One region of the Oceanibaculum nanhaiense genome, then DNA from elsewhere that is predicted to be linked to it. Evidence: predicted binding sites of a transcription regulator. Region 1 holds the regulator's gene; each other region holds the start of a gene.
What was found. The regulator PhoB, encoded in region 1, activates phosphate uptake and scavenging genes when phosphate is short. The targets are predictions, from matches to a motif close to TNTCATAAAACTGTCA.

Region 1 (5,558 bases):
GAGCAGATGCGCGCCGATTTCGTCGCCAATGCCAGCCATGAGCTGCGCACGCCGCTGTCCACGCTGGTCGGCTTTATCGAAACGCTGCGTGGCCCGGCCAAGGACGATCCAGAAGCACATGAACGCTTCCTGGAGATCATGCACGAGCAAAGCCTGCGCATGTCGCGGCTGGTGAATGACCTGTTGTCACTCTCCCGTATCGAGCTGAACGAACATACCCCGCCGCGGGGGCTGGCCGACCTGTCGCGCATCCTGGCCAGCGTGAAAGCCACGCTCGACATGCAGGCCGCAACCAAGGACATGGCAATCCAGCTCGAGCTCGAGGCCGGGCTGCCGCCCGTCACCGGCGACGAGGACGAGCTGGCGCAGGTTGCGCAGAACCTGATCGACAATGCGACGAAATATGGCCGGCCCGGCACCCCGATCCGCGTGGTGGCGCGACGGGCCGACAGCGTGCCGGCGGCGTTTCCGAAAGCGCCTCACGGCGCTGTGCTGATCCGCGTCCAGGACCAGGGCGAAGGCATTCCGCGCGAACATATTCCGCGTCTGACGGAACGGTTTTATCGGGTAGACAAGGCGCGCAGCCGCGATCTTGGCGGCACCGGCCTTGGACTGGCCATCGTGAAGCATATCGTCAGCCGCCATCGCGGCGCGCTGGCCGTCGAGAGCCAGGTCGGCAAGGGCAGCACTTTCACGGTCTATCTGCCGGTCGCCTCTCCTGCGGCCATCTCTGGTCCAGCGCCCGCTCCGGCCGCCTGAATGCCCGGGTGGCGAACCCGAATTCCGCATCGATGTAATAAAAATGTCACCAAAACGTAGTATTTATGCCGTGCAAGCCCGGTATTGATAAGCCCAAGCGCACGGTCCGCTGACGTTCTTGCCCGTGGAAAGGAAGTTTCATGCCCACCCATACCGTTAAGTCCTTCGATGAAGAGTTGAAGCGGCTGATGAATCTGATCTCACAGATGGGGGGGCTGGTCGAAACTCAGGTCCAGGACTGCATTCTGTCGCTGGCAAAGCGGGACAGCAATATCGCCGAGCGGGTGATCCAGGGCGACCTGAAGATCGACGGGCTGGAATATGATGTGAACGATCTGACCGTTCGCATGCTGGCGTTGCGCCAGCCGCTGGCCGAGGATCTGCGCCGCGTCGTCGGCGCCCTGAAGATTTCCGCGGATCTGGAGCGCATCGGAGATTATGCCGCCAACATCTCCAAGCGCGCGGTCGCGCTGAACCAGCTGCCGCCGGCGCGGCCGGCGGCCGGCATTCCGCGCATGGGCAAGATGGTCCAGCAGATCCTGAAGGAAGTGCTGGACGCCTATGTCGAGCAGGATGCCGAGAAGGCCCTGCTGGTGTGGCGCCGGGACGAGGAAGTGGACGAGATGTACACCAGCCTGTTCCGCGAATTGCTGACCTACATGATGGAAGACCCGCGCAACATCACGCCCTGTACGCATCTTCTGTTCATGGCGAAGAACATCGAGCGCATCGGCGACCATGCCACCAACATCGCCGAGACGCTGTATTACCAGGTGACCGGCCGGCCGCTGACCGCCGAGCGCCCGAAGGGCGACACCAGTGCTTTCACCGTCATCGAGCCAGAGAGCTGACGCACGCGGCTTGAAGCATTTCCCATCGCCTGCCGAGAATGGACCACACCATGAAGCCGTTGATCCTGATTGTCGAAGACGAGGCCGCGATCGTCACGCTGCTGAGCTACAATCTGGAGCGCGAGGGCTTTCAGGTTCTCGAAGCGCGCGATGGCGAGGAAGGGCTGCTGCTGGCCACCGAACGCCGGCCTGACCTCATCCTGCTCGACTGGATGCTGCCGCTGCTGTCCGGCATCGAGGTCTGCCGCCGGCTGCGCCGCACGCCACAGACCCGCAGCATCCCGATCATCATGCTGACAGCCAGGGGTGAGGAAGGCGACCGGGTGCGCGGCCTGAATGCAGGCGCCGACGATTATGTCACCAAACCCTTCAGCCCCAGCGAGCTGCTGGCGCGCGTCCGTGCCGTCATGCGCCGAGCCCGGCCGTCCGCCGATGCGGAGACGCTGCGCTGCGGCGACATCGTGATGGACATCGCCGCCCACAAGGTGAAGCGCGGGGACCGGGATGTGCATCTGGGGCCGACCGAATTCCGCCTGCTGCGCCATTTCCTGGAGCATCAGGGCCGGGTGTTCTCCCGCGAGCAGCTGCTGGACTCGGTGTGGGGGGCGGATGTCTATGTCGAGCCGCGCACCGTGGATGTGCATATCCGCCGGCTGCGCAAGGCGCTGAACGAGGAAGCCGAGGGCGATCCGATCCGTACCGTGCGCTCCGCAGGCTATGCGCTGGACGCCGTCGCCCCGCAATATGCCTGAAGTCCGGCCACTGCCTTTCCATGGCAGGCCGCTATATAAGAAATTAATGTAAAATACGAATATATTGCCGTTTATCGGCCTGTCATTCCGATTTCCGGTGCTTCTCTTCGACCTGCGACAGCAGCGATACGAGCGCCTCCTCATCGAGGTCGGCAATGTTCTTCGACAGCCGATGCGCCAGCCTGGTGGCCGTCGGCGACAGGCCGGCGGTATCGATAACCACGCGCGGATGGGAAATCTCCGCCAGGTGATGCAGCGCTTCCGCATCATCCCAGATCAGCCCGAAATAGCCGCAGATCTGATGGATCAGCCCATCGGTGGGCTGGCCGCGATGACCATGCTCAAGTGCCGAGAGATAGGCCGAGGAGACCTGCAGCGCCGCCGCCATCTCCTTCAGCGTGATTCCGCGCCCGGCGCGCAGTGCCCGCAGCTTTTCTCCGAACGGCGTCATGTCCCCTCCCGCACCCGGCGCAGCAGGACATAGAGCGCGCCGCCACCGCCATCCTTCGGCTGGGCATGGGCGAAGGCCAGCACCTTCTCCCGGTTGCCGCCCTCATTCAACCACCGCGGCACCTCGCGCTTCAGCACGCCCGCCTCGTAGCGGCCGAAATCATCGCGCCTCGTTCCCTTGCCGGTGATCACCAGGACACAGCGCAGCCCGCGCGCCTGCGACCGCGCAACAAACCCGTTCAGCGCCGCATGGGCGGCATCCTGGGTCATGCCGTGCAGATCGATGCGCGCCTCGATGGCGACCTGGCCGCGCTTCAGGCGCATCTGCGTGCGCTTGTCGAGGCCCGGCGCGCTGTCATGCTTGAGAGCGGGCAGGGTCACCGGCGCCTTTACCGGCGGCGCAGCCGGCTGCGGCAGCGGATCGTCCTTCGGCACCCGGCCGCGCTTGCGCTTGGCCGGGGCAACGCCCTCGGCCATCGGCGCCGCCGGAACCGCCTCGACATCGGGCGGCAGCTCGAACGCGCTCAGACGGCGCTTGGCCTCGGCGGGCAGCGGCTTGGCATCTTTTACGACCTGGCGGAAAAGCTCAGCCTCGTCCTTGCTGGCGCGCCGCCGGACCATGCCTAGCCGTCGATCAGGACGATGTGCAGCCGGCGTGGTCCGTGGGCGCCCATCAGGATTTTCTGCTCGATATCGCCGGTGCGCGACGGGCCGGTGATGAAATTCACCGTGCGCGGCATCGTGTCCTTGTCCTGAATGTCGCGCAGCCGCGTCCAGCCATCCTCATAGGAACCGACGATCTGGCTTTTCTTCAGCACCACGATATGGGTCTCGGGCAGCAGATTCAGCGTCGTCGGGCTGTCCGGGCCGGAGGTCAGCATCAGCGTGCCGGTCTCGGCGATGCCGGCAAGCGCCGGCGTGACGCTGGCCGTATCCGGCTCTTCCGCCCTGCCGGTCTTGATCGTCAGCGTCGGGCGCTTGCCCCAGGGCAGGCCGGAGAGCCACGCATCGGGCGCGACACGCAAATCGGCCGGCAGATTATGCTGGGCCAGATACTCGGCGATGGCATCGGGCACTTCCTGCGCGCTGGCAACCTGGCTGATGGTGGTCTGCACGCCCTCCGCCATCTCGACAAACAACGCCACCTGCGCCTCATGCGGAAGCTGCGCGCGCTGCGGGATGAGGTTGGGCCTGTGTTCCGCGATCCGCGTCTCCAGCGCGTCGGCTGGTTCGCCTTCCAGCGCACCACGGCCAAGGGAGCGGCGGATACCGGCCAGGATCTGGTCGCGCGGCGACATGTCGGGCATCAGGCGGCTCCCTTCTTGTCGCGATAGAGCTGCTGGAAGGTTCGGCCCTGCGGCGCCGGCATGTCGCGCACCGAGGTCCAGCCGCTGGCCAGCGGCAGGCTCCTGAACCGGCCTTTGCTGCGACCGAAGCGGCCGAGCAGCCCCATGGCGAGACCCGTCACCCGCTGATAGAGCACCGGGCGCTTGGCAAAAAACGCCCATAGGCCGAGGCCAGCGCGATAGGGTGCCGGCGACAGCTTCTTCTCGAATTCCCGCTTGCGCCAATGCCGCATCATCCGCGGCAGCGGAATGCGCATCGGGCACACGCTCTCGCAGCGGCCACAGAAGGTGGAGGCGTTCGGCAGGTGTCCGGCCTCCTCGACCCCGACCAGGGTGGGTGTCAGCACCGCCCCCATCGGCCCCGGATAGACCCAGCCATAGGCATGGCCGCCGACCGCGCTATAGACCGGGCAGTGATTCATACAGGCAGCACAGCGGATACAGCGCAGCATCTCCTGGAACTCGGTGCCCAGCATGCCGCTGCGGCCATTATCCAGCAGCACCACATGGAACTGTTCCGGCCCGTCCAGATCCTCCGGCCGCTTCGGACCGGTGGAGAAGGTGGTATAGACCGACATTTCCTGCCCGGTGGCCGACCGCGCGAGCAACCGCAATATGGTCGAGGCATCCTCCAGCGTCGGCACCACTTTTTCCAGACTGGCCAGTACAATATGGATTTTCGGCAGGGTCTGGGTCAGATCGCCATTGCCCTCGTTGGTCACGATGACGGTCGATCCAGTCTCGGCGATCAGGAAGTTGGCCCCAGTAATACCGACATCGGCCTTTATGAACCTGTTCCGTAGTTTCGCGCGCGCCTCGTCGAGCAGCTGGCGCGGCTCCGACAGCGGTCGGTCAACCGGCAGGTCAGTGTGGATCTTGCGGAAGCTTTCCTCGACATCCGACTGGTTCAGATGGACCGCCGGCGCGATGATGTGGCTCGGCGGTTCCTTGCGGATTTGGATGATATATTCGCCGAGATCGGTCTCGATCGGCTCGACGCCGCTTTCTTCGAGGAAATCGTTCAACGCGATCTCCTCGGCGATCATCGACTTGCCCTTGGTGACGGTTTTCGCCTCCACGGAGCGACAGATTTCCAGGATTTTCTCCCGCGCTTCCTGCGGCGTGCGCGCCCAGTGCACATGGCCGCCATTCTCGGTCACCCGGCGCTCGAAGCGCTCCAGGTAATAATCGAGATTGGCCAGCGTATGGTTCTTGATGTCGCGGCCCATGTCGCGCAGCGCCTCGAACTCCGGCAGCCGGTCGATGGCCGCGCGGCGCTTGTCCTGAAAACCGACCCGCATGTTGCCCAGCGCCCGCTGCAACCGTTCGTCATGCAGGGCGGTGGTGGCGTTGCTCTTGAAGGAATGGCTGGTGGATTGCATGGCGCTAATTCCCGCGTC
Region 2 (5,558 bases), 110 kb from region 1:
AGGTGCCGAGACATCGTCTTCACCGGCAGGGTTTCGCCATAAACCTCGCCAAAACTGGCGAAGGCGCCGCCATCGGCGGCGAGGAGCTGGACGCTGGGCCGGCGCGCCTGCTCGTTCAGGGCGGAAATGTCCGGCAGCTGATAGGCGAAGTAACCGACCGCCCCGGCAACCAGCACCGACAACCAGACGACCGAAACCAAAGACCATTTTAGTAAAAAGCCGAATATTCCGATTCGGGCAGAAGCACCGGCGCTTTTCCTGCGCTGGTGTCGTGTCTCGGCGCGTCCCCGTTCCGGTGTTCGTTTTCTCGCCATGGAGCCCCGAACTTTCCACTCTCGGTTCACCATTAGCATGCTTTAGAGAAGCATGCCAAATACCTTCCGGTTCGTCTGGATCAATAAGTCCGATTACTCGGAACGGCTTTGATCCAGCGCCCCAAAAGCCTGGAAAGCCTTCAAAATCGCTGGTCCTGAGTCTTTGGTTTAACTGCCGATAAAGATAGACATTAATTTCAAGGTATTATTAGAAAAAATTGAACCAATGTCAAACCTTGCGTTCCTGCGCCAGCAAGCGACGCTTGCGATCGATCCCCCAGCGATAGCCGGCGAGCGTGCCGTCCTGACGCACCGCGCGATGGCAGGGGATGACCAGCGCTGCCGGATTGGTGGCACAGGCCCGCGCCACGGCACGCACCGCCTCTGGCCGGCCCAGCCCCGCCGCGATCTCGCTGTAGCTGCGCGTCTCGCCACGCGGAATGGCCCGCAGCGCCTCCCACACCTGATGCTGGAAAGCGGTGGCCCGGATATCGAGCGGCAGGTCGAGATGCGGGCTGCGGCCCCCCAGATGCGCCAGGATGGCCGCCAGCGCCGGCGCCAGACCCTGCTGGTCCGGCACGCGCATCGCCTTCGGAAATTCGGCGGCGAGGTCTGCCAGCGCCTCCGCCGCGTCATCGGCAAGACCGACCGCGCAGAGGCCGCGTTCCGTCGCCGCCACATAGAGCAGGCCCAAGGGCGTTTCCGCCAGCGCATAGCCCAGCGTCATCCCGTCGCCGCCCTTGCGGTAGACCGCCGGCGTCATGCCGAGATAATCCCCCGCCTTCTCGTAAAGCCGGCTGCTGGAGCCATAGCCGGCGCCATAGAGCGCGCTGCCGACGGCCTCACCCTTGCGCAGATGATGGCGCAGCCGCGCCTGCCGCCGCGCTTCCGTATATTGCTTCGGCGTCACCCCGACCAGTTGCTTGAACAGCCGCTGAAAGTGAAACGGGCTGAGCCCGGCGGCCGCCGCCAGGGTTTCCAGATCGGGTGCCGCCTGCCCCGCGCCATGGTCCGCCTGTTCGATCTGCCGGCAGGCGCGCCGCATCGCGGCCATGCGCGGGTCCGCGGAAGGCGCCTGTTCCGGCCGACAGCGTTTGCAGGCCCGGAACCCTGCCTGTTCAGCCGCCTCCGGCAGGTCATAGAAACAGGCATTCTCGCGCTTGGGCTTGCGGCTGGAGCAGCTCGGCCGGCAATAGATTCCCGTCGAGCGCACCGCATAGACGAAATGACCGTCAGCCGCGCCATCGCGCGCCAGAACCTGCAGCCAGCGTGCCGCTTCATCCGCCTGCTCCACAATTACCTGCCGTTCGGTCCGCATGATCGCCTCCTCGCCATCGCCTGTTAATCGCCTGTTATCGGCGCTAATCTGACGCTTCGCGCGATATTTCACTATCCGAAGCTTGCGGCGGAATCCCTGCCGCGGACGGGCCTTACAGTTCGCGTGTTCGTAATAAAAGCTTCACAAAACTGTCGTGAGAGCATAATGAATTGCGCCTACAAGAGGGCTCCAGCTTACCGTTGACGGGCCCATATAAGGGGGGACTATTCATGATTATCCGCAAAACTGCACTCGCCGCTGGCGTGATCGCCACCGCGCTCACCGGCGCCAGCGCCGCCAGCGCGCAGACCGAGATTCAGTGGTGGCACGCCATGGGCGGCCGCCTCGGCGAAATTCTCGAGGGCCAGGTTGAGAAGTTCAACGCCTCGCAGAAGGACTTCAAGGTCGTCGCGACCAACAAGGGCAATTACTCCGAGACCCTGAACGCCGGCGTCGCCGCGTTCCGCGCCAAGCAGCAGCCGCACCTGCTGCAGGTCTATGAGGTCGGCACCGCCAGCATGATGGCCGCCAAGGGCGCCGTGAAGCCGGTGTACGAGGTGATGAACGAGAACGGCTTCCCGTTCGACCCGAAGAACTATCTCTCCGCCGTGACCGGCTATTACAGCACGCTGGACGGGAAGATGCTGTCTTTCCCGTACAACAGCTCCACCCCGGTCATGTATGTGAACAAGGACCTGTTCAAGAAGGCCGGCATCGACACCATGTCGCTGCCGAAGACCTGGACCGAGGTCGGCGCCGCCGTTGACAAGCTGAAGGCCGCCGGCGTCGAGTGCCCGATGACCGTCTCCTGGCAGTCCTGGACCCAGCTGGAGAACCTCAGCGCCTATCACAATGTGCCGCTGGCCACCAAGGCAAACGGCATGATGGGCATGGACACCGAGCTGACCATCAACGGTCCGCTGCAGGTGAAGCACATCGACATGCTCGGCAAGTGGGCGAAGGAAGGCAAGTTCATCTATGCCGGCCGCCGCAACGAGGCCGGTGCCCGTTTCCGCAGCGGCGAATGCGGCATGATGTTCGAAAGCTCGGCCGGTTATGCCGGTGTGAAGAAGGAAGCGAAGTTCGAGTTCGCGATCAGCAACCTGCCCTATCACGCCGAGGTCGAGGGTGCGCCCTACAACACCATCATCGGCGGCGCGTCGGTGTGGGTGATGGCCGGCCATTCCAAGGAAGAGTACAAGGGCGTCGCCACCTTCCTGGACTTCCTGGCCTCGCCGGAAATGCAGGCGCACTGGCACCAGAACACCGGCTACCTGCCGATCACCCCGGCGGCCTATGAGCTGACCAAGAAGCAGGGTTTCTACGAGAAGAACCCGGGCACCGACATCGCCATCAAGCAGATGACCGGCAAGGCGCCGACCGACAATTCCAAGGGCCTGCGTCTGGGCAGCTTCGACCAGATCCGCACCATCATCGACGAAGAGCTGGAAGGCGTGTGGGCCGGTCAGAAGACCGCCCAGGCAGCGCTGGACAGCGCGGTCGCACGCGGCAACGAGCTGCTGCGTCGCTTCGAGCGGGCCAACAAGTAACACCGCTCACGCTCAATATCGGCCTGGGACGGCGCATCCTTGCGATGCGCCGTCCTGGTCGTTAATAAACCGCCTCCGGATCGCCCCGCACTCCAGATCAGACCGCCCAGATGGAAAAACGCGTCGTCTTTCGCCAGACCCTGCTGCCCTTGATGCTGGTCTTTCCGCAGCTGGTCATCACCGCCGTCTTTTTTCTGTGGCCGGCCAGCCAGGCGCTGTACCAATCCTTTCTGATCGAGGACGCGTTCGGCCTGTCGAGCGAATTCGTCTGGTTCGAGAATTTCGAGAATCTGCTGCGCGACCCGCTCTATTTCGGCTCCTTCAAAACCACGGCAGTGTTCAGCGTCTCCGTCACGCTGCTGTCGCTGGGCATGGCGCTGGTGCTGGCCGTGATGGCCGACCGGGTGATCAAGGGCACAGATGCCTACCGCACGCTGCTGATCTGGCCCTACGCCGTGGCGCCGGCCATTGTCGGCGTGCTGTGGATGTTCATGTTCAACCCGTCGATCGGCATCATCGCCTACTGGCTGAAGCAGAGCGGCTATAACTGGAACCATGTGCTGAACGGCGAGCAGGCGATGGGGCTGATCGTCTTCGCCGCGGCCTGGAAACAGATCAGCTACAATTTCCTGTTCTTCCTGGCCGGGCTGCAATCGATCCCGAAATCGCTGATCGAGGCGGCCGCCATCGATGGCGCCGGCCCGTCGCGGCGGTTCTGGACGATCATCTTCCCGCTGTTGTCGCCGACCACCTTCTTCCTGCTGGTCGTCAACATCGTCTATGCCTTCTTCGACACGTTCGGCATCATCCACGCGACCACGCAGGGCGGTCCCGGCAAGGCGACCGAGACGCTGGTCTACAAGGTGTTCTCCGACGGTTTCGTCAGCCTCGACCTCGGCGGTTCGGCGGCGCAGTCGGTCATCCTGATGGCCATCGTCATCTCGCTGACCGTCGTGCAGTTCCGCTATATCGAACGCCGCGTGCATTACTAGGAGCGCGCCATGATCGAACGCCGCCCCGGATTGACGATCCTCAGCCACATCATCCTGCTCAGCGGGATCGCGATCGTCGCCTTTCCGCTCTACATCACCTTCGTCGCCTCCACCGTGACGCAGGGCGAAATCATGCGCCCGCCGCTGCCGCTGGTGCCCGGCCCGCACATGATCGAGAATTACAGCCGCGCCCTGTTCGAAGGGTCGAGCAAGGTGATTCCGGTCGGGCTGATGATGCTGAACAGCCTGATCATGGCGCTGGTCATTGCCATCGGCAAGATCGCCATCTCGCTGACCTCGGCCTTCGCCATCGTCTATTTCCGCTTTCCGTTCCGGATGCTGTGCTTCTGGACGATCTTCATCACGCTGATGCTGCCGGTCGAGGTGCGCATCCTGCCGACCTTCGAGGTGGTGGCCGATCTCGGGCTGCTGAACTCCTATGGCGGGCTGACGATTCCGCTGATCGCCTCGGCGACCGCGACCTTCCTGTTCCGGCAGTTCTTCATGACGATACCGGACGAGCTGCTGGAGGCCGCGCGCATCGATGGCGCCGGGCCGATGCGCTTCTTCCGCGACGTGGTGCTGCCGCTGTCGCGCACCAATATCGCGGCGCTGTTCGTCATCCTCTTCATCTATGGCTGGAACCAGTATCTGTGGCCGCTGCTGATCACCACCGACAAGGACATGAACACCATTGTCATGGGCATCAGCCAGATGATCGGCGTGGATGATTTCACCGACTGGCCGGCGGTCATGGCGACCGCCATGCTGGCCATGCTGCCGCCGGTTGCCATCGTCATCTTCATGCAGCGCCTGTTCATCAAGGGCCTGGTCGAAACCGAAAAGTAAGGCTTGGAAGGGTCAATACCGATGGCTGACGTCCATCTGAAGAACGTCTTCAAAAAATACGGCGACACCCAGGTGCTGCATGGCATCGACCTGGATATCCAGGATGGGGAATTCATCGTGCTGGTCGGCCCGTCGGGCTGCGGCAAGTCCACGCTGCTGCGCATGGTGGCGGGGCTGGAAGACATCACCGGCGGCGACATCTCGATCGCCGACCGCGTGGTGAACCAGCTGGAGCCCAAAGACCGCGACATCGCGATGGTGTTCCAGAACTATGCGCTGTACCCGCACATGACGGTCTATGCCAACATGGCCTATGGGCTGAAGATCAAGGGCCTGCCGAAGCCCGAGATCGAAAAGCGGGTGCAGGATGCCGCGGCGCTGCTGCAGATCGGCCAGCTGCTGGAGCGCTTTCCGCGCCAGCTGTCCGGCGGCCAGCGCCAGCGCGTCGCCATGGGCCGCGCCATCGTGCGCGAGCCGGCCGTATTCCTGTTCGACGAACCGTTGTCCAACCTCGACGCCAAGCTGCGCGTGCAGA
Region 3 (5,558 bases), on a different contig from region 1:
CGCCGTCAGAAACTCTCGATCCAGGGCCGTAGTTCGATCTCCCAGCTCCAGGCGCTGCGATGCTGGCGGTGCATGTCGAGGTAGCTGCGCGCAATGGCATCCGGTTCCAGCAGCCCGTCCACGCCGCGCTGCGGGCCGCGCGGATCGTCCCCGCCCTGGCGGATGCCGCCATCGATGACGAAATGCGCGACATGGATGTTCTTCGGCGCCAGTTCCCGCGCCATGCTCTGTGCCAGCCCGCGCAGCGCGAACTTGCCCATCGCGAAGGGCGCCGATTGCGGATAGCCCTTCACGCTGGCCGAGGCACCGGTAAAGAAGATGCTGCCACTGCCCGAAGATGCCCCCGCTGGCAGCATGGCGCGCGCCGCCGCCTGCCCCACCAGGAAACCCGCATAGCCGGTTGTCAGCAGCGACTCCCGGACTTCGCCGGAGTCGAGATCCTGAATCGGGCCGCGCACCCGGCGGCTGGCGTTGAACACCACCAGCGAGGGCGCGCCCAGCGTATCCGCCACGGTGGCGAACAGCCGCTCGACATCGCCCGGCTGGCTGGCATCGCAGGCCACGGCCATGGCGCCAGTCTCGCGCACCAGCCCGGCCAGCTTGTCGGTGTTGCGCGCGGCCAGCGCCACTGCCATGCCTTCAGCAGCACACAGCCGCGCCAAGGCGGCACTCAACCCGCCGCCGACACCGACGATTATCGCGACTTCCCGATCCGCCATGATGGTCCCTCTCCCTGAAGCTTCTCAGGCGAGTTTAGGACGATCCGCCGGTCGCTGTCAGCCGGTTCAGCCCTTCGCTTCCGTCAGCCGGCTGCGACGCAGCACACCCAGCTGCTCCAGCAGCGGATAGGCGGTGGCGGCGATATGCGATTCGATGCGCTTCAGGTCGCGCACAATGTCGAGATGCAGCTCGGTCGTCTCGATGCTTTCCGACCGACCCTCGCGCAGCCGCTCGAAATGCCGCTCGGTTGCCAGCTTCTCCAGATCGCGGAACTGCTCCTTCTCGGCCACCAATTGCCGGGCCGAGCGCAGATCGCCAGCCATAAACACCGAGATCGACAGTTTCAGATGCTCCAGCAGCCTGGCATGCATCTGGCGGATTTCGCCAAGCCCCTCCTCGGAGAAGCTGAGCTGCCGCTTGATCTTCTTCGACGCCAGATCCATCAGGTTGCGATCGACGATGTCGCCGATATGTTCGAGATTGATGGTGAAGGCGAGGATTTCGGACAGGCGCTGGCTCTGCTCCTCGTCCAGTTGCTCGCGGCTGATGTCGGTGAGGTAACGCTTGATCGCGCCATGCAGCTTGTCCAGCGTGTCGTCCATCCGGCTGATCTCGGAGACCAGCTTGCGGTCGCCCATTTCGAACACGGTCTGCGAGCCGCGCAGCATCTGTTCGGCCGCATCCGCCATGCGCAGCGCCTCGCGCGCCGCATTGGTCAGCGCCACGCTCGGATTCTCGATGGCCTCACGGTCCAGATGCAGCGGCGCCCCCGGATCGAGTGAGCGTTCCGTCGCCGGGAACAGCTTCTTCATCAGCATCGCCAGCAGGGGCAATGGCAGGATGAACAGCGCCGCCAACGCCAGGTTGAAGGCGGTGTGGAAATTGGCGGCCAGCCGCGCCGGGCCACCATTCAGGATTTCCAGCCAGTCAACGGCATAAGGCAGCAACGGCAGGGCGATGGCGCAGCCGACAAGGCGGTTCAGCAGATTGCCGACCGGCACGCGCAGCTTCTCCCGGTCGCCGCCCAGCGCCTGCAGCACGGGATTCAAGGCGCTACCGAGATTGGCGCCGAGCACCATGGCGAGCGCCGCCACCGGCGTGATCCAGCCGGCCGCCGCCAGCGACATGACCAGCAGCACGGCGGCCACGCTGGCATGCGCGGCCCAGGTGAAGATTGCCGCCAGCAGCAGGGTGATGACCGGATCGCTGGTCAGCAGGTGCAGCACCTCCTGCATCTGAGGCGACATGTCGTGCGGCATCACCGTTTCGGTCAGCAGATGCAGCGACAGCAGCACGAGGCCGAGGCCGATGGCGACGCGGCCCAGGTCTCGCGTGCGCGTCTGCCCGCCGCGCTTGAAGGCGATGACGCCCGCCAGAATCAGGATCGGCGTCAGCAGCCCGATATCGAAGGACAGGATCTGCACGATCACCGTGGTGCCGACATTGGCCCCCAGCATGATCGCCAGCGCCGGCACCAGATCGACCAGCCGGCCCGCTGCGAAGGAGGACGCCATCATCCCGGTCGCGGTGCTGCTCTGCAGGATGGCGGTCACCGCGAAGCCCGCCGCGAACGCCTTGAAGCGGTTTTCCAGCCCGCGGTTCAGGCTGCGCCTGAGACTGGAGCCATAGGCGCGCAGGATCCCGCTCTGCACCATGTGGATGCCCCACAGCAGCAGCGCGACGAATCCGAGAAGCGTGATGATGACCTGTGTCGCCGACATGGCTTGAATTACTCGTAAGCGGAGGGAGAGCCATCCGAATCCCGTTCGCCAGTTTCCCGTTTGGCGGCTCGCGATTCCTCATACGCCCTTCCGGCAAATCTTGTAAAGAAAATGTAACATTTCGGAAACAAAAGAGCCGAGGCGGCATAAACCTGCTGCCCCTATCAACGAATAGGGTCGCGAAAGGATGCAGACCACAATACTTGCCTACCGCGCCCGGATGCCGTATGGCGAGAGCGATCCTCCATACTCCTGGCTTTCGAAAGGCCGATCATGAGCGACAGCAACGCCACCATCCTCGACGTGCATGAAAAGCCGGGCGCCATGCTCTGGGGGCTGCTCAGCCTGCAGCATCTGTTCGCCATGTTCGGCGCCACCGTGCTGGTCCCGCTGCTGACCGGGCTGAACCCGTCCGTGGCGCTGGTTACCAGCGGCCTCGGCACGCTGCTGTTCCTGGCCATCACCAAGGGCCGCATCCCGGCCTATCTCGGTTCCTCCTTCGCCTTCATCGCGCCGATCCTGGCCGCCGCCGCCCTGCCCGGACCCGATGGCCAGCCGCTGGGGCCGACCGGCGCCATGCTGGGCGCGTTCCTGGCGGGTGCGGTCTATCTGGTGGTGGCGCTGTGCATCAAGGGCTTCGGCGTCGGCTGGCTGCTGCGTCTGCTGCCGCCGGTCGTCACCGGCCCGGTGATCGTGGTGATCGGCCTCGGCCTCGCCCCGGTCGCGGTCAGCATGGCCTCGAACGATCCGGGAACCGGCTCCTACAGCGGCACGCATTTCCTGGTCGCCGCCGCGACGCTGGTGCTGGCACTCGCCTTCTCCGTCGTGATGCGCGGCATCTTCGCGGTGGTGCCAATCCTGCTGGCGATCCTGGGCGGCTATGTCATCGCCGCCTTCACCGGGCTGGTGCCCTGGGCGGGCGATACCGGCATGGAGGCGAAGCTGGCCGCCGCCAGCTTCCTGGAATTCCCCGCCTTCGCCGTGCCTTTCGTGACCTATGACCTGCCCTGGCAGCATGTCGCCACCATCGTGCTGCTGCTGGTGCCGGTCGCCATCGTCACCATCGCCGAACATATCGGCGACCAGATCGTCATCAGCCGCATCATCGGCCGCAACACGCTGGAAGATCCGGGCCTGCACCGCTCGCTCGCCGGCGACGGCCTCGCCACCATGCTGGCCGCCATTCTGGGCGGGCCGCCGAACACCACCTATGGCGAGAATGTCGGCGTGCTGGCGATCACCCGGGTGTTTTCCGTCTATGTCATCGGCGGTGCTGCGGTGATCGCCGTGCTGCTGGGCTTCCTCGGCGATTTCCGGGTGGCGCTGCAATCGATCCCGGTGCCGGTGATCGGCGGCGTGGCCATCGCGCTGTTCGGCGTCATCGCGGCATCCGGCCTGCGCACCCTGATCGAGGGCAAGGTCGATCTGGGCGACAAGCGCAACCTGTTCATCGTCTCGATCATCCTGGTGCTGGGCATTGGCGGGGCGGTGGTGCATGTTGGCACCATCGCGCAGCTTTCCGGCACCGCGCTGGCGGCCATTGTCGGCGTCATCCTGAACGCCGTGCTGCCCTACAATAATGGCAAGGGGGAGTGATGATGAAACGCTTCGGACTGACAGCGGCGGCGCTGGGCCTCGGCCTTCTGCTGGCCGCCTGTGGCGACCCCAGCAAGGCCGACATCCTGAAGAAGGCGGAGAACATCTCGACCAAGGCCGAACTCGAATCGAAGCTCGGCCGGCCGGACGAAATCTCGAAACTCGGCCCGGTCGAGCAATGGATCTACAAGGCCAAGGACGGCAGCGTGCTCTTCGTCATCACCGGCGACAGCGTCGCGCTGCAGGCCACCGGCGGCAAGCGGGAGTAGCGAGGCCTGGAGAGGTCCGCGCCGACCGCCACGAAACAAAAAACCCCCGGCCTCGGCCGGGGGTTTTCTTATTCAGCCTATCCTGACGCGCTCAGGCGTCCACGGCCATCTTGGCGTGGCGCTTGCGCTCGTGGATATCGAGATAGCGCTTGCGCAGCCGGATCGATTCCGGCGTCACCTCGACCAGCTCATCGTCGGAAACATAGGCCAGTGCCTTTTCCAGCGTCATGCGGATCGGCGTGGTCAGCGTTACCGCCTCATCCTTGCCGCTGGCGCGCATGTTGGTCAGCTGCTTGCCCTTCAGCGGGTTCACGTCGAGGTCGTTGCCCCGGCTGTGCTCGCCGATGATCATGCCGACATAGATCTTGTCGCCCGGATCGATGAACATCGGGCCGCGATCTTCCAGATTCCACAGCGCATAGGCCACCGCCGTACCGGTCTCCATGGAGATCAGCGTGCCGGTGCGCCGGGCCGCGATGGGCCCCTTGTAGGGCGCATAGGAATGGAACAGCCGGTTCATGATGCCGGTGCCGCGCGTGTCGGTCATGAACTCGCCGAAATAACCGATCAGACCACGCGACGGGCACTGAAAGACCAGGCGCTGCTTGCCGCCGCCCGACGGGCGCATTTCCTGCAGTTCCGCCTTGCGCTGCGACAGCTTGTCGACCACCGAACCGGAGAATTCCTCATCCACGTCGATGACGACTTCCTCGATCGGCTCCAGACGCTGGCCGGTGGCCGGATCGGTCTTGAACAGCACGCGCGGCCGGCTGATCGACAGCTCGAAACCCTCGCGGCGCATGTTCTCGATCAGCACGGCAAGCTGCAACTCGCCACGGCCCGCCACCTCGAACGCGTCCTTGGACGCGGATTCTGTGATGTGGATGGCGACGTTGCCTTCCGCCTCCCGCATCAGCCGGTCGCGGATCATGCGCGAGGTGACCTTGTCGCCTTCCTGGCCTGCCAGCGGCGAATCATTCACCGAGAAGGTCATGGCCAGCGTCGGCGGATCAATCGGCTGGGACTGGATGGGCTCCATCACTTCCGGCGCGCAGATGGTGTCGGCGACGGTCGCCTTCTGCAGGCCGGACAGCGCCACGATATCGCCGGCCATTGCCTCTTCAACCGGCTGGCGCTCCAGCCCGCGGAAGGCCAGAAGCTTGGTGATGCGGCCCATTTCAATGACCGAACCGTCACGCGCCAGCGCCTTCACCGGCATGTTCGCCTTCGCCACACCGGAAATGATGCGGCC
Region 4 (5,558 bases), on a different contig from region 1:
TGCCGGCATTTTCCGGTTGCAGCCGGTAGAACACGCGCACGGCCCCTTCAGAGCCGCCTGCGATCAGCCCCTGCTCGCCATTCAGGAAGCCCATCACCGTCAGACGCTGCTCGCCCGGGAAGGCATCGAACTTCTCGGCCAGGCGCGGTGCCGCGAAATCGCGGGTGTCATAGCGGTAGATATCGCCGGTCTCGTTAGCGACATAGACCTGATCGGCCTGCCCGGTCAGAAGAACGTTGGTCACCTGCATACCGGCCGGCAATTCCGGCAAGGTCGAGGACAGGACGCGCGTCGTGGCCTTGCGAGTCAGCAGGTTGATCTGGGTCTCGGTACGGCTGATCCGCGCGACGCCCGACGCATCGATGGTGACGAAGGAGCGGGTCGGTCGCTCGACCGTGCCGCCGGTCCGGTAATCGATCGCAATGATCGCTTCGCCAGCCTCGGAAATCGTCTGTGGCTCGTCCACCCTGGCGCCCAGCGAAATCCGGCGCAGCTGATTGCCGGGAATACGGGAATAGACGGCGGTGCCATCGGTCAGGTCGCGGTCGTTCAGCTCCCTGGCGCCAACCGGCAGCGAGTCGCCGGTCAGGATTTCGACCTTGGGCTCAATGACGGCAAAGCGGACAGTGCCATCGTCGAAGCCGAAAGCAATATTATTTCGCTTATCCGTGGCCCCGACGGCGGTGGCGACAGCACCGCCGAAATCGAGCGTCACACTGTCAAGCGCGGTCCCGGTATCCAGATGGAAGGTTGAGACCTGCCCATCGGCCGTGATCCGGATGCCGATCGTCTGGTACTCATCGACGCTGGTCCAGGCCAGCGGCTTTGGGGGCGTCACGCTATAGCTGCGTGTCGTCTCCAGATCGCCGCCCTGGAACAGCGGCACCACCACCTGGGCCAGGAAGATCATGATGCCGAACACGGCGACGATCACCATCAGCCCGCCGATGGTGATGCCCCAGTCCGCGATCTTGTCGGTAACCAGAACGCTGGCGCTGGTGGCCTTGCGGCGGCGGACCGTGCCGATAGCGGTCTTGCCGGTTCCGTTGGAAGCGTCGTTGGCATCGCTGGCCATGATAACCCTCAGCCCGATTTCAGAACGACGCCCGCCGGAAAGGCGGAACGCCGGAGTTCAGAAAGAAAGGGATAAAAGAATTTACCGGATCAAGAAAGAAATGCGGGCGGCGTTCACCGCCGCCCGCACCTCAGTCGATTACATCAGGCCGAAGGCCTTCAGATCCTCAGAGGCGAGGCCCTGATTGACCGGGAAGAAGCCGTCCTTCACGACCGCTTCCTGACCCTGCTTCGAGTAGATGTAGCGGATGAACTCGCCGCGAACCGGATCGAGCGCCTGGTTCGGGTTCTTGTTCACGTAGATGTACAGGAAACGCGCGATCGGGTAGTTGCCCGAATAGGCGTTCTGGGCGTTCGGGCCGTAGCACTTGCCGTCAGAGCCCTTGATCTCGATGAACTTCACGTCGGCGGTCTTGTAGCCGACGCCGGAATAACCGAGGCCACCCTTGTCGGAGGCAACGCCCTGAACCACGGTGGAGGAACCCGGCTGCTCCTTAACGCTGTCCTTGTAGTCACCGTCGAACAGCGCGACTTCCTTGAAGTAGCCATAGGTGCCCGAGGCAGAGTTACGGCCATAGAGCGAGATCGGCACATTGGCCCACTCGCCGGTGGCGCCAACCTGGCCCCAGGTGGTGATGTCGGACGAATTGCCGCCCTTGCGGGTCTTCGAGTAGATCGCGTCGATCTGCTGCATCGACAGGCAGTTGACCGGATTGTCCTTGTGCGCGTACACGGCCAGCGCGTCCACGGCAGAGCGGACCGGGGTCGGCTTGTAGCCATACTTCTTCTCGAATTCGTCGATTTCCTTCGACTTCATCGGACGCGACATCGGGCCGAACTGCGAGGTGCCGGCGATCAGCGCGGGCGGCGCGGTGGAGGAACCCTTGCCCTCGATCTCGATCTTCACGTTCGGGTACTGCGCGAGGAAGCCCTCGGCCCACAGCGTCATCAGATTGTTCAGCGTGTCGGAACCGATCGACTTCAGGCTGCCCGAAACGCCGCTGGTCGGCTTGTAGGACGGCAGGTTCGGGTCGACACCCTGCGCGAAAGCGCTGGTCGAGATCATCAGGCCGGCGGCAACAGCCAGCGCGGCAGAAAACTTCTTCATGTTATAATGCTCCATCTTCCTGAGTAACATCGCGGTTGCAGTCTGTACGAAGGGCGCCGCATCGACTCCCTGCGCGCCAAAACATCAGGCTGAAACCGTCCTGGTCGCCCCCGTTTCTTAGCCTATTTGCGTTGCGGTTTTGTGACACGACGATGACATTGCGCGGACTCTCTCCAACCATTCGGCGGAATCATCCACCCTTGCCGGAATCGCCGGCAACCGGCAGAAAGTGGCCCCATGACCTATTCGGTGAAGGAACTGTTCAAGACCCTGCAGGGTGAGGGCGCGCAGGCCGGCCGGGCCGCCGTGTTCTGCCGCTTCGCCGGCTGCAATTTGTGGTCCGGGCGCGAGGAAGACCGCGCCGCCGCGATCTGCCAGTTCTGTGACACCGATTTCGTCGGCACCGATGGCGCGGGCGGCGGCAAGTTCCGCGATGCCGATGCCCTGGCCGATGCCATCGCCGCCTGCTGGGGCGCGGATGAGCCGCGACGCTATGTCGTGTTCACCGGCGGCGAACCGCTGTTGCAGCTTGACAGCGCGCTCGTGGATGCGGTTCATGCGCGCGGCTTCGAGATCGCCATCGAGACCAATGGCACGCTGGAGCCGCCGCCCGGCATCGACTGGATCTGCGTCAGCCCGAAGGCAGGGGCCGACTGGGTACTGAAGAGCGGCGACGAGCTGAAGCTGGTCTATCCGCAGCCGGGGCTGGCGCCGGACGGGATGGCCAGCCTGCCCTTCGGCCATTTCTGGCTGCAGCCGATGGACGGCCCGGCGCGGGCGGAGAATACAGCGGCGGCGGTGGCCTATTGCCTCGACCATCCGGAATGGCGGCTGAGCGTGCAGACCCACAAGATGATCGGTATCCCGTGATGTTCGAGTTGAGCAAGGAATTCAGGTTCGATGCGGCGCACACGCTGAATCGCGCCATAGAGACCGACTCCAGCCGGCGCATCCATGGTCATTCCTACCGCGCGCAGGTGACGGTACGCGGCACCCCCGACCCGGAAACCGGCATGATCGTCGATCTGGGCCTGCTGTCGCGGCTGATGGAGGATGCCAGGCAGGCGCTCGACCATCATTTCCTCGATGAGGTCGAAGGGCTGGGCCCGGCCACCATGGAGAATCTGAGCGCCTGGATCTGGCGGCGGCTGGATGGCCAGGTAACGGGCCTCGCCTGCGTTGCCGTCTATCGTGACAGCAGCGGCGAGACCTGCCGCTATTTCGGCCCCGCCATATGACCGGCGGCTCGGCCCTCGTGCTGTTCTCCGGCGGGCAGGATTCGACCGCCTGCCTGGCCTGGGCGCTGGACCGGTTCGAGCGGGTGGAGACCGTGGGCTTCGATTATGGCCAGCGCCACCGGGTGGAGCTGGAGTGCCGCCACACGGTGCGCGACGCCATCGCCGCCGCTTTCCCGGCCTGGGCCGGCAGGCTGGGCGAGGATCACCTGCTGCCGCTGGACGTGCTGAAGAGCATCAGCGACACCGCGCTGACCGGTGAAGCCGAGATCGCCTTCCAGGAAAACGGCCTGCCCAACACCTTCGTGCCGGGCCGCAACTTGCTGTTCTTCACCTTCGCCGCCGCCATCGCCTACCGGCGCGGCATGAAGCATCTGGTCGGCGGCATGTGCGAAACCGACTATTCCGGCTATCCTGATTGCCGCGACGACACGCTGAAGGCGCTGCAGGTCGCCCTGACGCTGGGCATGGACAAGCGCCTGGTCATCCATACGCCGCTGATGTGGATCGACAAGGCGGAGACCTGGCGAATGACCGAAAGGCTGGGCGGACCGGCGCTGGTCGAGATCGTGCGCGCGCTTACCCACAGCTGCTATCTCGGCGACCGCACGCAGACCCACGATTGGGGCCATGGCTGCGGCAGCTGCCCGGCCTGCGATCTGCGCGCCGAGGGCTGGCGGCGCTACCGCGCCGGGTGAATGCGGCGGGAATATCTGCTATTCTGCCTCAGCATTGCGTTATTAGCCTGAACAGTACGGAACGGAACCGCGCATGCGCGATCGGATCAAGAGCGTCGCCACCGAACTGCTGATCAATTACGGCTATCGCGGGCTGCGCTTCAAGGATATCGCCGAACAGCTGGGCACCACGCGGGCCAACATCCACTACCATTTCGGCACCAAGAAGAACCTGATCGAGGAAGTGATCGAGGACTATGTCGAAGGGACACTGGTGGCGGTGAAGGCGATCTGGACCGCCGAGAACCTGCCCTATGTCGAACGCGTGCGGCGCATGATGGCGTTCAACCGCGAGCGCTACAACCGCTTCAACCCGCCGGGCAAGGATGGCCGGCCCTGGAGCATCATCTCGCGCATGCGGCTCGAATCCGATGTGCTGAGCAAAAAATCGAAGGAGACGCTGCACAGTTTCTCCAGGACGGCGGAAGCCTATATAAAGACAGCACTCGACGAGGCCATCGCCCGGGGAGAGATATCCGGGGACGCGCCGGCCCGCGACATTCTGGTGCAGATCGTCGCCATCATGGACAGCGCCGGCTCCATCACCTCGGACGCCGGTTCCTTCGACCGGCTGGAACATCTCTACACCGCCTATATCCATGTGCTGACCCACGCCTATGGCGGGGAGAAGGCACCGCATCTGGTCGCCGTCGCGGAGTAGCGATTTCCGCTGTTGCACGGTCGTTTGGCCTGTGGATTAGTGATCCTCCCCGCAACAGAGGATTCGGCCATGGACCTCGCGCTCTTCTCCGTCGAACACTGGCTCGCCTTCGTTGCCGCCGCCGCCGTGCTGCTGGCGATCCCCGGCCCGACCATTCTGCTGGTCATCTCCTACGCGCTGGGCCATGGCAGGCAGGCGACCGGGGCGACAGTCGCGGGTGTCACGCTGGGCGACTTCACCGCGATGACCGCCTCGATGCTGGGCCTCGGCGTGCTGCTCGCCACCTCGGCAGCGCTGTTCACCGTGCTGAAATGGGTGGGGGCGGCCTATCTCGTCTATCTCGGCGTGAAGCTGTGGCGCGCCCCCGTCTCCGCCGGCGGGCCGGTCGAGATCGGGGCCGGCGTAAAGCCCTGGCGCATCTTCGCGCATACCTATGCGGTGACCGCGCTGAACCCGAAGGGCATCGTGTTCTTCGTCGCCTTCCTGCCGCAGTTCCTGGTCGCCAGCCTGCCGGTGGTGCCGCAGATGCTGGTGTTCGGGGCAACCTTCCTGGTGCTGGCGACACTGAACGCGCTGACCTATGCGCTGCTGGCGCAGGCCGCCCGCCGCACCATCCGCAAGCCAGCCGTGCAGCGCGGCGTGAACCGGGTCGGCGGCTCGCTGCTGATCGGAGCCGGAATCATGACAGCCGCCTGGCGCAAGGCGGGGTAAGAACCTCACGCACGCAAAAAGGCCCGCGCCAT

Region 2: ugpB (sn-glycerol-3-phosphate ABC transporter substrate-binding protein UgpB) is a predicted target of PhoB. The motif match lies at 1,772-1,787, and genes of this name have one in related genera.
Region 3: BKM74_RS11450 (Na/Pi cotransporter family protein) is a predicted target of PhoB. The motif match lies at 2,543-2,558, and genes of this name have one in related genera.
Region 4: BKM74_RS14195 (PstS family phosphate ABC transporter substrate-binding protein) is a predicted target of PhoB. The motif match lies at 2,314-2,329, and genes of this name have one in related genera.

Annotation. Positions count from the first base shown of each region.
Region 1 is NZ_MPOB01000001.1:175,837-181,394, forward strand. Features, by position in the region: gene BKM74_RS00810 (ATP-binding protein) at 1-759, shown strand, start outside; gene phoU (phosphate signaling complex protein PhoU) at 900-1,610, shown strand; gene phoB (phosphate regulon transcriptional regulator PhoB) at 1,649-2,362, shown strand; gene BKM74_RS00825 (helix-turn-helix domain-containing protein) at 2,445-2,813, opposite strand; gene BKM74_RS00830 (Smr/MutS family protein) at 2,810-3,433, opposite strand; gene BKM74_RS00835 (LutC/YkgG family protein) at 3,436-4,119, opposite strand; gene BKM74_RS00840 (LutB/LldF family L-lactate oxidation iron-sulfur protein) at 4,119-5,540, opposite strand; gene BKM74_RS00845 ((Fe-S)-binding protein) at 5,545-5,558, opposite strand, start outside.
Region 2 is NZ_MPOB01000001.1:284,208-289,765, reverse strand. Features, by position in the region: gene BKM74_RS01370 (transglycosylase domain-containing protein) at 1-176, opposite strand, end outside; gene ada (bifunctional DNA-binding transcriptional regulator/O6-methylguanine-DNA methyltransferase Ada) at 544-1,632, opposite strand; gene ugpB (sn-glycerol-3-phosphate ABC transporter substrate-binding protein UgpB) at 1,863-3,182, shown strand; gene ugpA (sn-glycerol-3-phosphate ABC transporter permease UgpA) at 3,293-4,174, shown strand; gene ugpE (sn-glycerol-3-phosphate ABC transporter permease UgpE) at 4,184-5,023, shown strand; gene BKM74_RS01345 (sn-glycerol-3-phosphate import ATP-binding protein UgpC) at 5,045-5,558, shown strand, end outside.
Region 3 is NZ_MPOB01000005.1:370,160-375,717, reverse strand. Features, by position in the region: gene BKM74_RS11455 (SDR family NAD(P)-dependent oxidoreductase) at 6-719, opposite strand; gene BKM74_RS11450 (Na/Pi cotransporter family protein) at 786-2,441, opposite strand; gene BKM74_RS11445 (solute carrier family 23 protein) at 2,715-4,037, shown strand; gene BKM74_RS11440 (hypothetical protein) at 4,037-4,306, shown strand; gene typA (translational GTPase TypA) at 4,398-5,558, opposite strand, start outside.
Region 4 is NZ_MPOB01000008.1:32,829-38,386, forward strand. Features, by position in the region: gene BKM74_RS14190 (ABC transporter permease subunit) at 1-1,075, opposite strand, end outside; gene BKM74_RS14195 (PstS family phosphate ABC transporter substrate-binding protein) at 1,214-2,182, opposite strand; gene queE (7-carboxy-7-deazaguanine synthase) at 2,420-3,052, shown strand; gene BKM74_RS14205 (6-pyruvoyl trahydropterin synthase family protein) at 3,052-3,420, shown strand; gene queC (7-cyano-7-deazaguanine synthase QueC) at 3,417-4,115, shown strand; gene BKM74_RS14215 (TetR/AcrR family transcriptional regulator) at 4,189-4,815, shown strand; gene BKM74_RS14220 (LysE family translocator) at 4,885-5,526, shown strand.